2 regions of the Exiguobacterium sp. JMULE1 genome follow, and region 2 is predicted to be linked to the other one. Evidence: riboswitches for the same ligand, from Rfam matches in the RefSeq annotation. Region 2 holds a riboswitch; the other holds the start of a gene.
What was found. A riboswitch is a leader RNA that binds a small molecule or an ion and turns the genes downstream of it on or off. The one in region 2 is predicted to bind S-adenosylmethionine.
Positions count from the first base shown of each region.

Region 1: it holds a riboswitch for S-adenosylmethionine, as region 2 does, so the genes downstream of both, EXW93_RS15865 (amino acid permease) here and EXW93_RS13460 (methionine ABC transporter ATP-binding protein) in region 2, are expected to answer to the same signal.

Region 1 covers NZ_SGWC01000002.1:3,019,663-3,027,267, reverse strand. Annotated here, with positions in the region: gene EXW93_RS15885 (GntP family permease) at 1-389, opposite strand, end outside; gene gntK (gluconokinase) at 414-1,955, opposite strand; gene EXW93_RS15875 (GntR family transcriptional regulator) at 1,948-2,664, opposite strand; gene EXW93_RS15870 (ketopantoate reductase family protein) at 2,847-3,764, shown strand; SAM riboswitch class I at 3,801-3,902, shown strand; gene EXW93_RS15865 (amino acid permease) at 3,980-5,383, shown strand; gene mmuM (homocysteine S-methyltransferase) at 5,358-6,293, shown strand; gene EXW93_RS15855 (MarR family winged helix-turn-helix transcriptional regulator) at 6,362-6,784, opposite strand; gene EXW93_RS15850 (CBS domain-containing protein) at 6,967-7,422, shown strand; gene EXW93_RS15845 (MFS transporter) at 7,449-7,605, shown strand, end outside.
Region 2 covers NZ_SGWC01000002.1:2,529,618-2,537,222, reverse strand. Annotated here, with positions in the region: gene EXW93_RS13470 (MetQ/NlpA family ABC transporter substrate-binding protein) at 1-23, opposite strand, end outside; gene EXW93_RS13465 (methionine ABC transporter permease) at 51-716, opposite strand; gene EXW93_RS13460 (methionine ABC transporter ATP-binding protein) at 706-1,719, opposite strand; SAM riboswitch class I at 1,804-1,909, opposite strand; gene EXW93_RS13455 (aminotransferase class I/II-fold pyridoxal phosphate-dependent enzyme) at 1,972-3,159, opposite strand; gene EXW93_RS13450 (alpha-glucosidase) at 3,308-4,918, shown strand; gene EXW93_RS13445 (MBL fold metallo-hydrolase) at 4,993-5,721, opposite strand; gene EXW93_RS13440 (SMP-30/gluconolactonase/LRE family protein) at 5,849-6,655, opposite strand; gene EXW93_RS13435 (phosphodiester glycosidase family protein) at 6,831-7,605, shown strand, end outside.

The DNA.
Region 1 (7,605 bases), 490 kb from region 2:
CGTGAAATCGCAAAGACGATTGGAATCAACAAAACGAGTCCGACTTCGAAGAAGAGGGCGATCCCGATGATGAACGAAGCGACGACGACTGCCCATTGGATGTTCTTTTCCCCGAATCGGGCGACAAGCGTCATGGCGATTCGCTGCGCCCCCCCGGCGTCAGCAATCAGCTTTCCAAGCATGGCACCAAGACCAAAGATCAATGCGAGGTGACCAAGCGTTCCTCCGATACCAGCTTCGATCGTTTTGACGATCTGATCGAGCGGCATGCCGAGCAGTAGTGCAACGCCAAAGGAAACGATGATGAGTGAGACGAACGTATTTAATTTCAACCCCATGATGAGAACGAGCAACGCGACGATCCCAATTCCTACGATGACTAAAGGCATGATGACTTCCCCCAAAAGATTAAGTTAGTTTTCTTCTTGAATCAAGCTCCGTTGATACGTAGCGATTCGTTTATGATCCGCGGATAACGTCCGCGCTAGACTAATGAAAATCGGTAAGAGCTGACGATACTCATGCATCGCTTCTTCATTTGGTACATGACGATGCGTTTCCCCGATCATCTCGGAGACGACTTCGAACGAATCGACTTCCCCCGTCGCATACAGTCCGAGAATACACGCACCGAGACATGAACTTTCAAAACTTTCCGGAATGACGACTTCCGATTCAAAGATGTCCGCCATCATTTGGCGCCAGACTTCGGACCGAGCAAACCCACCCGTTGCCTGAATCCGTGTCACGGGACCGTCCATGCACTCAATCAGAGCAAGGAAGACGGTATAGAGATTGTAGATGACGCCTTCTAGTGCCGCCCGGATCATATGCTCTTTTTTGTGTGAGAGCGTCAAACCGAAGAACGAACCGCTGACATCCGGATTCCAGAGCGGCGCTCGTTCACCGGACAAGTAAGGATGGAACAATAGCCCGTCGGATCCAGGACGGACGCGTTCGGCAATCTTCGTCAAAACAGCGTACGGATCGATGCCAAGGCGTTTTGCTGTCTCGACTTCGGCTGAAGCGAGTTCGTCTCGGATCCACCGTAAGACCATTCCACCATTATTGACGGGTCCGCCGATGACCCAGTGGTCCTCGGTCAGCGCGTAACAGAACGTCCGTCCCTTTTCATCGGTCTGCGGACGATCAATGATTGTTCGGATGGCACCGCTCGTTCCGATCGTGATCGCAATTTCCCCTTTGCGAATCGCGTTGACACCTAAGTTAGAAAGGACACCGTCACTGGCACCGACTAGGAACGGCGTATCGGCGGAGAGTCCCATTTGTCGTGCGTAATCAGCGTTCAGTCCGGTACATGTCGTCGTCGTCGGTACGGGTTCCGATAAGTAGCTTGCATCGATCCCTGCGACGTGTAACGCGCCCGTATCCCAGCCTAATTCATGAATGTTGAAGAGACCGGTCGCTGAAGCGAGAGAGTGGTCGATGACATATCTGCCGAACAGTCTTTGGAACACGAATTCCTTGATCCCGACATATTTTTTCGTTTGAGCGTGGAGCTCCGGACGATCTTCGACGAGCCAACTGATTTTGCTGAGCGGTGACATCGGATGGATCGGTGTTCCGGTCCGGTGATAGATCGATAGACCATATTGTTCCTTGATCTTGTTCGACCATGCTTCACTCCGACTGTCTGCCCACGTGATGCAGGCAGTCAATGGTTGATGCTGTGCGTCCATTGCGATCAAGCTGTGCATAGCACTACTGAACGCGACGAACTTTGGTGGCATGATCGGATGACGTTTCGTGATCAAGCGGATCGATTCGAGTACAGCATCAAAAATTTCTTCCGGATCCTGCTCCGCCGTCGAGCGATTTGGTGTATGGAGCGGGTAACCGACGTTCGTTTGTCCGATGACCTCTCCTTTTGTCGTAAATAAGACCGCTTTCGTACTCGTCGTTCCGATATCGACGCCTAACATGTATTCAGTCATGTGAATCGACTCCTTTCGACATCATTTGTTGCGTTTTCCAGAGATCTTCGACTTCCTGGACGTCATCAAAGTTCTGATGTAAGGAAGCAACCATCCGTTCACGGTCCCCTGTCTCGATCGCTTCGATGTACAAGGCGTGGTTCGCGAGGATGCGTTCGAAGTCTTCGATGTCTTCCTCGAATCGTACCCGCATCGATAGGAGGATGAAACTTTCCATGACCGGTTTGAGATTTTGCCAAATCATGCTGACATATCCATGATCAATCGAGCGGATGATCGTTTCGTGAAACAGTACGTCCTGGAAGGAGAATTCATCGGCATCCTTGTATTTGATGGCAACTTTCATCATTTCGAGAATTTTACTGAGTTCACGGACGAGTTCTGCCCGTTCGATTTTGACGAGTCGTTCGAAGACGAACGTTTCAATGAGTAGCCGGACATCATAGATTTCCTGAATGTCGCGCTCAGACAAACCGACGACGACCGCTCCCATTCGTTCGAGACGAATCAATTGTTCGGATGCAAGGACCTTTAACGCATCACGGACGGGCGAGCGACTGACTGAAAAATCAGAGGCTAATTTGTTTTCGGATAAAATGGTACCGCTTTCAATCTTTCCTGAAATGATGCGCATCCGTAGCTCGTGTGCGACACGATCTCCAGCGGAAGCTTTTGCTAACCACTTCAAGGGGTATAACAGTTCTGACATGGAATCACCTGATTTCTAAAGTGAGTATACTTGTATACAAGTTAGTATAAACGTTTTTTTCTAAAATGCAAACGCTTAACTTACATTTTAGTGATTCAAGCAGGAATCAGGAAAATGGTTTCCGATATGTTAGGGTGAAGGAGTAAGTAACGAATCGATTAGTTAAAAAGGAGGTAATGCATATGCATGTTTTAGTCGTAGGTGCCGGAGCAGTTGGAGGTTATTTCGGGGGACGTCTTGCTGAGCAAGGGGAACAGGTGACATTCCTTGTTCGTCCGAAGCGCTATGAACAATTACAAAAGACAGGGTTACAGATCACTAGTCCTCATGGTGATGTTATGATCACGCCTCAGTTAGTGACACGAGACATGCGACTGAATCACACATTTGATGTCGTCTTACTTTCGACGAAAGCCTATCACTTGGATGATGTCCTACAGGATCTTGCGCCATTTGTTTCGAGCGAGACGTACATCATTCCTTTGTTGAACGGCATGCAGCATATACGACGGTTAACAGAAGTCTTCGGAGAAGATCGAGTACTGGGCGGGCTTTGCTTCATTGAATCGACGCTTGATGCAGAAGGGCGTATTGTACAGACAAGCCCGTCGCATCGGCTATTGTTTGGTTCACGAACCGGTAAACCAACAGCGCGTTTAGAGGAGATTGCAACACGTTTTGCGAAAGCGAAGGCACCGATGGCGTACTCGATGCATATCATGGATGACATGTGGCAAAAGTACCTCTTCATTTCGACATTTGCGGGCGTGACGACACTATTTCGCTCTGCCATCGGTCCAATTCGCAAGGACCCAATTGGTCATCAGATGATTCAAGACGTCATGAAGGAAGCGAAGCAAGCGATGGAAGAACAAGGCGCAGTCTTTAATGACGATGTAGAAGCGGTCTTGCTGAAGCAGATGCATGCAATGGAAGACACGATGAAATCGTCAATGTTACGGGACATGGAAAAGGGTCAGCCCGTCGAAGTGAAACATTTCTTTAGTACGTTGCTCGAAACACGCTCTTCACGTCATCTTCAACTGATTGAATCTAATTTATGGATCTATCAAAAAAATCGGGAAATGCCTGTTGACTGAATTATCTGCATTCTGATATGGTTAGGAACAATTACATACTTATCCAGAGAGGTGGAGGGACTGGCCCTATGAAACCTCAGCAACAGGTCGAAAGATACTGTGCTAATTCCTGCGGGTGCTGCACCCGATCGATAAGATTTCCGAATTGTCGACCGACGCATCCGTGAGGATGCGTTTTTTGTTTGAAATAGGTGGAACGAGGAGGAAATGGATTCATGAAAACGAGCGGAGCATTTCGACGCAAGATGGAATCACGTCATCTGATCATGCTGTCGTTAGGTGGTGTCATTGGAACAGGATTATTTTTAAGTACAGGTTATACGTTGGAACAAGCAGGACGTGTCGGAACGATTTTATCGTATTTGATCGGAGCCGTCGTCGTTTACTTAGTCATGTTAAGTCTCGGTGAACTCGCCGTGCACATGCCGGAAACCGGATCATTCCATAAGTACGCAACGAAGTACATTGGACCTGGCACCGGTTATACAGTAGCCTGGCTCTACTGGCTGACGTGGACGGTCGCCCTTGGTTCAGAATTCACGGCAGCAGGCATTTTGATGCAACGTTGGTTCCCATCGATTCCGGTTTGGGTGTTCAGTGCCTTATTCGCTGCGATGATCCTTGGTATCAACGTCTTGAAGGTTCGCGTGTTCGCTGAAGTCGAGTTTTGGTTCTCCGCCATTAAGGTCGTGACGATCATTGCGTTCATTTTACTTGGTGCGGGAGCGATCGTCGGCTTCATTCCACTGCAAGATGGTAGCCCAGCCCCATTCTTTTCTTCCTTAACGGAAGGTGGATTATTCCCAAATGGTGCTTTCGTCATCTTCATGACGATGCTTGCCGTGAATTTTGCTTACTCGGGAACGGAACTGATCGGTGTCGCAGCGGGTGAAGCAGTCGATCCGAAACGGACGATTCCGCTTGCGATCCGGACGACGATCTTGCGACTCGTCCTCTTCTTCGTCGGTACGATCATCGTGTTAGCCGTCTTATTGCCAACGGATGGGAAAGGTGTACTCGAAAGTCCGTTCGTCGCCGTGTTCGAACGGATCGGAATTCCCTACGCAGCAGACGTGATGAACTTCGTCATTTTGACAGCGATTTTGTCGGCAGCGAACTCTGGACTTTACGCCGCCTCTCGGATGCTCTGGTCGCTTGCGAACGAACGTATGATTCCACGCTTCTTCGCCCAAGTGACACCAAGTGGGGTTCCACTTCGAGCTGTATTGTTCAGCATGCTTGGCGGAGGACTTGCCTTGCTGTCTAGCATCTATGCAGCAGGGAGTGTCTATATCGCGCTCGTCTCGATTTCCGGTCTCGCTGTCGTCGTCGTTTGGATGAGTATCAGCATTGCTCAGTATCGCTTCCGGAAACAATTTCTCCGCGAAGGGCATACGGTCGACGAATTGGTCTATCGCACACCACTCTTTCCATTCGTGCCAATCGCCGCTTTCGTCGTCTGTTTGATTTCCCTGATTGGTATCGGATTTGATCCGACACAACGAATCGCCTTGTACTGTGGTATTCCATTCATCGTGATCTGTTATGTCGTACATGCGTTCACGAATTCTTCTCAGAAACGGAGTGTTGAAGATGTCCCGAATCAAAAATCCAGTTGATCAACGATTACAGGAAGTTCCCTTTCTCATTTTAGATGGTGCCCTTGCAACCGAACTTGAACAGAAGGGATTCGACCTGAACGATCCGCTTTGGTCAGCACGTCTCTTAATCGAAGCACCGGAACAAATCGAACACGTCCATCGTGACTACTTTGAAGTAGGTGCTGATGTTGCCATCACTTCAAGCTATCAAGCAAGTATCGAAGGGTTCAAGCAACGTCATATCACGACAGAGGAAGCACAGGCGCTGATTCGACAAACGGTCACCTTGGCGCAAAACGCACGCACGCGTAGCGGAAAGCGTGACGCATTAATCGCAGGATCAGTGGGTCCTTATGGTGCCTACTTAGCAGATGGTTCTGAGTATCGCGGTCATTATGGGGTGTCAGCAGATGTGCTAGAAGCCTTCCACAGACCACGGATCGAAGCATTGATTGAAGCGGGGGCTGATCTGCTGGCATTTGAGACGATTCCGTCGCTCGAGGAAGCTGTCGTGTTGTTCCGGATTCTCGAAGCGTATCCGGAAGTGTCTGCTTGGCTGACGTTCTCGCTTCAAGATGCGACACACATTAGTGAAGGAACGGCACTTGCGACGTGTATTGAAACGGTCGGACAACATCCACAGCTCGCAGCAATCGGTGCAAATTGTTTTCCGGCATCTTACGCGACCGACTTTATCCGTCACGTCAAGGCGTTGACGGATGTGCCAATCATCGTCTATCCGAACTCTGGTGAGGTCTATGATCCGGTCGCAAAAACGTGGTCAGGTACGAATCAGTGTACATCGTTCCAAACCGTCGCGAAGACATGGTATGAGGCAGGGGCACGATTGATCGGTGGTTGTTGCCGAACGTCACCTGAACATATCGCACAAATTCGTTCGGTTTGTCAGGTTTCTCATACATCATGAATAATGATGAAAAAACGGACGCGAAATCGATTGATTTCGCGTCCGTTCCTTTAAATGGTGTGATTTCGTTACCGCTCGCGCAAGGCACGGTTGAATTGTTGCAATAGACGTCCAAAATCTTCGGCATCATCCGATGGCCAGTCCGTCAGTAGACGTTCGATGCTCGCGAGGCGCGCTGTCCGGTAAATCGTGAGCTCTTCTTGTCCTTTATCCGTAATATGATAGAAGAAGGCACGACCATCTGTCGGATCTTTTACTTTTTCCACAAGTTGCTTCTGATCGAGCGCTGCAGCTTGGCGACTGACGGTCGAGACATCAAGCTGGAGTTCACGAGCAAGTGTTTTGACACCGACGTTGCCGGAATCCGCTAGTTGTCGCAGTAAAAGGTAGGAAGCACGATCCAAATTACGATTGTCTGCCGTCGCTGTCGTCAAGCGCCGGATCAGAATTGCTAACTCTAATTCAATGGTTTCGAGTGCTTGTTGAGACATCGGGTATCTCCCCTTTCAATAAGGTCTCTCTGTCCCTCATGATTACCCAATGTGGATAAGCTGTCAATGCGAAAAGCAGGAGGCTTGACAGAGTTGTAGTTGTATTATACAATCATTTTTGTTCTTTTAATTGTATCATACAACTTTTTCATATGAGAAACGAACGACAAAGGAGAATTCAGATGAAAGCTTATGAGTCGATGAAACAAGAGGTCATCACAGTAAACGATACAGATCTGATTCGTACGGTCATCGAACGATTCATTCAATCTGGTATTAGCGGCGTACCTGTCATTAATGCTGAGCAAGAGGTCGTCGGGTATATCAGTGACGGAGATATCATGCGCGCGATTGGAAAACACAAGGACATCATCGTCGATACATTCTTATATGTAGATGTCATCAAAGGAGACGAAGAAGATTACGAAGATCGGATTCGTCATATCTTGAATCGACCTGTCATGGAACTGGCACGTCGGAAAGTCGTAACAGCGGACGCTGAAACAGAAATAGAAGAGATTGCGGCGACACTTGGCGCAAAACGGATCAAAAAGCTTCCGATCCTGAAAGCAGGACGGCTTGTTGGGATCATTAGTCGAGGCGACGTCATTCGCCATTCGTTTAAACAGTTCATGTAACACATTCAATAGAAAGAAGGGACACTATGGCACTTGCTGAAAAAACAACGACGCTTGAGCCGGAAACGGTATTAGCAGAAAGTAAACAGGGATTATTCCATCAACCGGTTGCTGTTTGGGCAGTCTTTTTCGCCAGTATTACAGCATTCATGGGAATGGGTCTCGTCAATCCCGTCTTACCGA
Region 2 (7,605 bases):
AAAAAGGCATATCGTTTTTTCATGATTCCACTCTCCCTTTGTATGTGTGATTAGCGTTTATCTGTTTTTCGCGCCAGTTGATTGCCAAGTGCTTGAATACTTTGAACGATGACGATGAGCACGACGATCGTCACGATCATGATGAGATTATCGTAGCGATAGTAACCGAAACGGATCGCGAGGTCACCGACACCACCGCCGCCGACGATACCAGCCATCGCTGAGAAGCCAATCAAGCTGATCGTCGTTAATGTGATGCCCTGAATGATGCCAGGGAGTGCTTCCGGTAAGAGGACACTGACGATGATCCGCAATGGTTTCGCCCCACAGGCTTCCGCTGCTTCGATTAGACCAGGCGGAATTTCACGGAGTGATGTTTCGACGAGTCGCGCGAGAAACGGAATCGCTGCGACACTGAGACTGACAGATGCTGCCGTCGGACCGATCGTATTGTCGAGTAAGAACTTCGTCAACGGAATGAGGGCGACCAACAAGATAATGAACGGTAGCGACCGGACGATGTTGACGACGAAGTCAAGAACACGGCGGACGGCAAGGTTTTGAAAAAATAATCCGCGGTCGGTGACGAACAAGAGAATTCCGAGCGGAATCCCGACGACCAATGCGAAAGCAAGTGAAATTCCGACCATCCATGCTGTCTCGCCGAGTGCCTTCAAGAGCTCAGGTAACATCGTTTGAATACGATCAAGCCACATCCTGAATCACCTCGAGTGCATGAAGTTCCGTCGCGAGCCAGTCGAGGGCAAGAGCGATTTGATTGGATGATCCCGTCAAGCTGACAATGAGGACACCGAAGGCGACGTCTTGAATGTAGTCGACCTTGCCGTGCAAGATGCTGACTGAGATATCGTAACGGCGGATCGCTTCTGATAACGTACTCTCACCGGTCTTTTCGCCCGTGAACTGCAAGCGGATGATCTTGCCTGGGGTTGCCTGTAAAATGCGTTCCGGCAATTCGATTTGTAGTGCCGTATCGACATAATGTTGCGTCACCGGATGCTTAGCTTGACTGAACAAGTCATAGGTTGAGGCGACTTCAACGACTTCACCTTGTGACATGACCGCGACACGATGGCAAATCTGTTTGACGACATCAATCTCATGCGTGATGAGGACGATCGTCAACCCGAGTCGTTCATTCAAATCCTTCAGCAGTTCAAGGATCTGTAGTGTCGTAACGGGGTCAAGAGCGGATGTCGCTTCATCACATAACAAGACGGTCGGATTGTTTGCGAGTGCCCGGGCAATCCCGACGCGCTGTTTCTGCCCACCGCTTAATTGACTCGGGAAGTTCGTCTCAAATCCTTCAAGTCCGACGAGCGAGACGAGTTCACGAATCCGCTCCGGGAAATCTGCTCGTTTGACGCCAGCGGCCTTGAGCGCAAAAGCGATGTTATCCGCGACGTTGCGCGACTGGATCAATTGGAAATGCTGAAAGATCATTCCTGTCCGCAAGCGAAGTTGACGCAAATCTGCTTTTGACATCCCGCCAAGCGAGACACCGTCGACCTTGACGGTTCCTTGTGTCGGATGCTCGAGCCCATTGATTAGGCGAAGCAACGTACTTTTACCGGCACCAGACTCGCCAATGATTCCGAAGATTTCTCCTTTTTGGATCGTCAAATCGACATCCCGTAAGGCAAAAATCGGGGTCCGGTCTCGGACGAACCGTTTTGTAATGTGTTTGAATTCAATCATCCGCTCATCTCCTCATACAAAAAAAGTCGCTTTTTCCTAGTAGCGGAGCAACCAGAAAAAAGCGACGAAAGTGTAAGATTTCGTAACTTATCTCTCAGAATGAAAATCATTCTGTAGGATGTGGCACCGTTCCTTACAGGTGGTTGCCGGACGTCGTTGGGCCTAATCCCTCGGTCGCTCTCGATAAGTAGTTATGCTGTTGGGACTTACTTTAACGGAAATGATTCCCATCTGTCAAATGTTTTTTCAGAATTATTCCGCAACAGGTGTCCGGAACAGGTTGAGCGTTCCGATTCGATCGACGGCTTCTTCTAGACGTTCAACGTCAGCAATCAAGCTGATCCGGACGTAGCCTTCACCGTATTCGCCGAAGAAGGATCCAGGGGTCACAGCGACATGTGCTTCGTCAAGTAGATGATCGGTGAAGCTTTGGGACGTATAACCTTCCGGAACAGGAAGCCAGACGAAGAAGGAACCGCCCGGTCGTGGTCCACTCCAGCCGATTGCATCGAGTTTTGCGAACAACGCATCGCGTCGTGTTTCATACAAGCGACTTAACTCACGGACGCACGTCTGGTCACTCGTGAGGGCGACGGTCGCCGCATGCTGAATCGGTGTGAAGGCACTGACGTAGAGATGTTCTTGGTACGTTTCGATGCTTGAGATGACGGACGGATTTCCGATGGCAAAGGCAATCCGGAAGCCGGACATGTTGAAGCGTTTCGAGAGTGAGAACAATTCGATCCCGACGTCTTTTGCACCTTCCGTCTGCAAGAAACTTCGCGTCGGACCATCGAAACTGATACCGCCGTATGCTAAGTCATGAACGACACAGATATCATGGGCATCGGCGAAAGCGACTGTCTGTTCGAAGGCTTCTGCCGTCGCGGTCGCACCCGTCGGATTACTCGGGTAGTTGAGGAACAACATCCGGGCACGCTCAACGTCCGTCGTATCAAGTAAGTCATAATCCGGCAAGAAATCATTTTTCTCGAGCAACGGAAGCGTAATCGGGTAAGCGCCAGCAAGTGCTGCACCAGACAGGTAATCCGGGTATCCTGGATCCGGGACGATGACACCTTCTCCAGGGTTGACGATCGTCTGCGGTAAGGCGACGATTCCGGCTTTACTGCCGAGGAGAATCGCGACTTCCGTTGCCGGATCGATCGTGACACCGAATTCAGTCGCGTAAAAGTTTGCGACAGCTTGTTTTAGAAAATCATGTCCACGAAATGGTGGATATTGAAGGTTCGTTGGCTCGTCGATGGCTTGTTTTAAGGCATCGAGAATATGTACAGGCGTCGTTTGGTCGGGTGTTCCTTGACCAAGTGTGATGACATCATGTCCGGCAGCTTTTACAGCACCGATTCGGTTCGCAAGTTCAGCGAAGACGGGAGCAGGAAGCCGATCAATGGCGATGGATGGAGCGAAATGTTTCATGGATGAATGCCTCCTTCGTGGTATTGTCGTCAAGGATAACGAATATTCAATCAAAAGAAAAGAACTTTTTCGAAATTTAAAAAAATTGTCGGATAAACAGGTACAGATAAGTGGAGCGGGAATAAAGAGTAGGGAGAGGAGTGGGAAGATGAAGCGAGCTAACTGGAAAGAGGCAGTCGTCTATCAAGTCTACTGGCGTAGCTTTAAAGATTCGAACGGGGATGGGATCGGTGATTTAAGAGGTGTCATCGAGAAGCTTGATTACATCGCTTCACTTGGTGTCGATGTCGTGTGGCTGAATCCATGTTATCGTTCCCCGGACGTCGATAACGGCTATGATATTGCCGATTATTACGAGATCATGAAAAAAGCGGGAACGATGGGAGATCTCCAGGAGTTGATCACGGCTGCTCATGCCCGTGGATTAAAGATCATTCTCGATTTAGTCGTGAACCATACGAGTGACCAGCATGCCTGGTTCCGTCAGTCATGTGAGCGGATCAACGATAAGGATGACTGGTACATCTGGAAAGACGGCACGAAAGAGACGCCTCCGAACAACTGGCGCTCGTACTTTGCGCCAAGTCCGTGGACGTGGAGTGAAGAGCGCGGGCAGTATTATTTTCATTCCTTCGCCAAAGAACAACCGGACTTGAACTGGGAGCACCCAGCTGTGAGGCAAGCAATCTACGATATGATGAACTGGTGGATTGCTCAAGGGATCGACGGCTTCCGGATGGATGTCATCAACTTGATCAAAAAACGGTCGTTCGAGGATGTCGCCAATCCGTTTGATCTCTCGTACCTTGGGAATCAGCCAGGTGTGCATGACTTCTTGCAGGAGATGCATGCGAATGTTCTCGCTGGTAAAGACTTGTTTACAGTTGGTGAGATTCCGTTCGTCGGTCCAGAAGATGGACTGTTATATGTCAGTGACGAACGAAAAGAACTCCGGACACTGTTTCACTTCGAAATCGCGGACGACATGGAAGCGATGGATCTCTTACGATTCAAGGAGATTCAAAAACGCTGGTACGACGTCTTATACCCATTAGGTGTCAATTCACAGTTCCTCAACAACCATGATCATACACGACAAGTGACGCGCTTCGGCAGTGAACGATACCGGGTTGAGAGTGCGAAACTACTCGGTTTGATGTTGCATACGTTACCGGGCATTCCATACGTGTATCAAGGAGAAGAGATCGGGATGACGGGGATTCGCTTCTCGGATCCGTCGCTTTATCAGGACGTCGCCTTTCGAAATCGATACGCGGAGCGCGTCGCTGGCGGAGAGGACCCAGAGGTCGTGCTCTCATCGATGCAGTTACTTGCGCGCGATAATTCCCGTACACCGATGCAGTGGGACGATACACATGCAGCTGGCTTTACGAGTGGTAAACCATGGTTAGCGGTCAATCCGAATTATACGGACATCAATGTCGCGCAAGCAGAAGCAGATCCATCGTCCGTGCTTGCTTTTTACAAGTCGCTGATTCAGATGCGAAAGGATCATCCGATTATGGTCTACGGTACATACCGAGACTTAGCGCTTCATGATCCGTATCTCTATATCTATGAGCGGGAATTAGAGGGAGAAGTCTGGCGGATCGTCCTCAACGTACATGATGAACCGATGCAGACCGCCCTCGTCTTACCACAGGAAAAGTTGCTCATATCAAACTATCCGGATAGCCCGGATATCTTGCGTCCTTACGAAGCACGCGTCTATCGTTATGCTGTTACAGAACAGACGTGAGTCGTCTGTTGAAAAGAAAAACATCCGCGGACATGTCAGGAACACGTTCGCGGATGTTTTTTCATATGCGTACATTACTTGAAAGGTGATGTTTTTTTCGTCTGTAAGACGTGAGAGAATCGATCGACGGCTTGGCGCATCTCATAACTCGGTCCGAGAAAGAGCGGACCATGTCCGACAGCGAGTATATCCGGAGACAGTTCCGTCAGTTGATCAGCCGAGCGAAGGGCGACGTCCGGATCCCATGTTGCGAGTGCAGGGAACGGGAATTGCCAGCGGACGTCACCGGAGACGGCGAGTCCTCCTTGCGTCTGAAAAGCATCTCCGGCGATCAACGTCCGGCTTCCTTCATGCCAAAGTGAGATCGAACCAGGTGTATGACCGGGTGAGGCAATGACACTGAGACTTCCGACTTGTTGACCACTCTCGAGCAAGCGATCCGGACGTGTTTTGATGTTTTTCGGAATACCACCTTTTAAAGGTGTCGTTTCGCCTTCGCGTAGCGTCTCGTCCCCACTGAGCAATGCAGCATCGCGATAACTGATACAGACTTGAGCGAGAGGAAAGGCGTTCGCAAGGAAATCAAGCGAACCGACATGATCGGCATGCGCATGAGTCAGGATGATTGCACCAAGCGGTTTCTCTTGCTTTCGAATATAGTGATAGAGCGCCTTTGCGTTGATCCCGAGGCCGGCATCAATCAATGTCAAACTGTCTGCTTCTTCAAACAGGTAGCAGTTGACCGGGAAAAAGGATGGGGTCGTCTGCAGTTGGTGTAAACGTTCGATTGTCGTGACACGCATCGGCTTCACTCCTTCAAAAAAATGAATAGTCTTCTTCTTTAGTATCGTCTGTTTTTTTAGATGCGTCTAGACGCATTATGTGGAAAAAGAGGCATCACCTGTAAAAAGATGATCCCTCTTCTATGAATCATTCAAATGTCACAGCGAAGACGGCACCGGCATGTGGTGCATCATCTCCGTCGGCAGCCGTCGTGACGAGCAATCGATCTTCATAGAAAATCGGGCACGTCGGATTCGAAACAGGGAAGTCGACATGATCGAGTTTTTCACCAGTCGCAAGATTCCAACGGGTGATGCATGATCCAGCATAATGCGCGATCCAAGCATGACCTTCCGCGTCCTTCGTCATACCATCCGGGAACCCTTCTTCTTCTTCAAGGTCAACGGCGACACGTTTATTGGAAAGTGGTGCGTCCGGAGCGTAGTCAAAGGCATAGACTTTTTTTGTCGGTGTATCGATGTGATAGAGCGTCTTGCCATCTTCTGACCAGACGAGTCCATTCGAGTTCGTCAAGTCTTCGTGCAAGACATCGATGGAACCGTCATGACGCAGACGGAACAATCCAGCAGTCTTACCGTCTTCTTCATTAATGCTACCAGCGACATATTGTCCAGTCGGATCGAGCTTTCCGTCATTCATTCGGTCAGAATCGGGCAGTGACAGTTGATGCTCAAGAGACAGATGACCTTCCTTGAGATCAAACGTCCCAAATCCGTGTTCAGCCGTGACACGTAATAAGTCTGGAGCGTCCGTCAAGGCAATTGATGTGATGGCGCTTGGTAACGTGTACGGCTTGAGTGCTTCTGTGGCAAGGTCATATGAAAAAAGAAGTTGATTCGGAATGTCGACAAAATAAAAGCGTTTTGTTTTCGCATCGTAGACAGGAGATTCACCTGTCTTACACGCGACATCAATAAATACAGATACACTCATGAAAAGGCCTCCTACATCATGTATGAATAGATTCATATGTTGATTGCAACATATGTGGCTTAAAAGGAATCAGTTAACTACTTTCTATACCTGTTATGAATAAAAATAAACCTCTCCTAAATTAATTATGTCATTTATTTACTAAAAAAGGCATAATATATAACGGAGGTGTGTTATGTTCAAGAAAATTTGTATTTTATTAACAACTTTTTGTCTTTTTCAATCTGTCTCTACCACTCAGGCAGAAACGATTTCAAAAGGTGTGACCTATACGACAAAATCAGAAACACTTTCGGGTACACCACAGTTATTTCGACATATAACGGTTCAGCCCGATACCGGTAACTACTGGATGACGACGAAAGGACGAGATCGTGTATTAGCAACAGAATCTTTACCTTCTCAAGTTAGTCGCGTGACAGCGAGCGGGGGGCGTGTCGTAACAGCGATCAATGCCGATATGTATCGAGTAGCTTCGGGGTTACCGATTGGACTTCAAATTCAGCAAAATCAAGTACTGGTTAGTCATAGTGTAAAAGATTCTGCGACAAAATTCCCATCATTCATGATCAACGGACAAGGGAAACCAGAGATCGGGTCGTTCGGTATCATCGGATCTGCGACGACTGATACGAAGCGGGTAACGATCCACTCAGTTAACCGTAACGAGAACTTAGCGAATCGAATCGGTATCTTTAGTTCAGCTCATCATGCTTCAAAAATGCTGAAGCTAATTGAGCCGTCAGAAGCGATGAAAAAAGAAATTGCTATCGTCTATTTAAAAGGAACAGCGACATCGGCGTTTACACTCGGGAAGAACTATCAATGGACCGTTGAATCGGTAGATACGACATTCCGTAAAGAAATTCGCTTACCCGATGCTGGAGTTGTCCTCGTCGGTCTCGGAAAACAAAAAGCGGCACTACTCGCACTTGTGAAAGCAGCAGAAG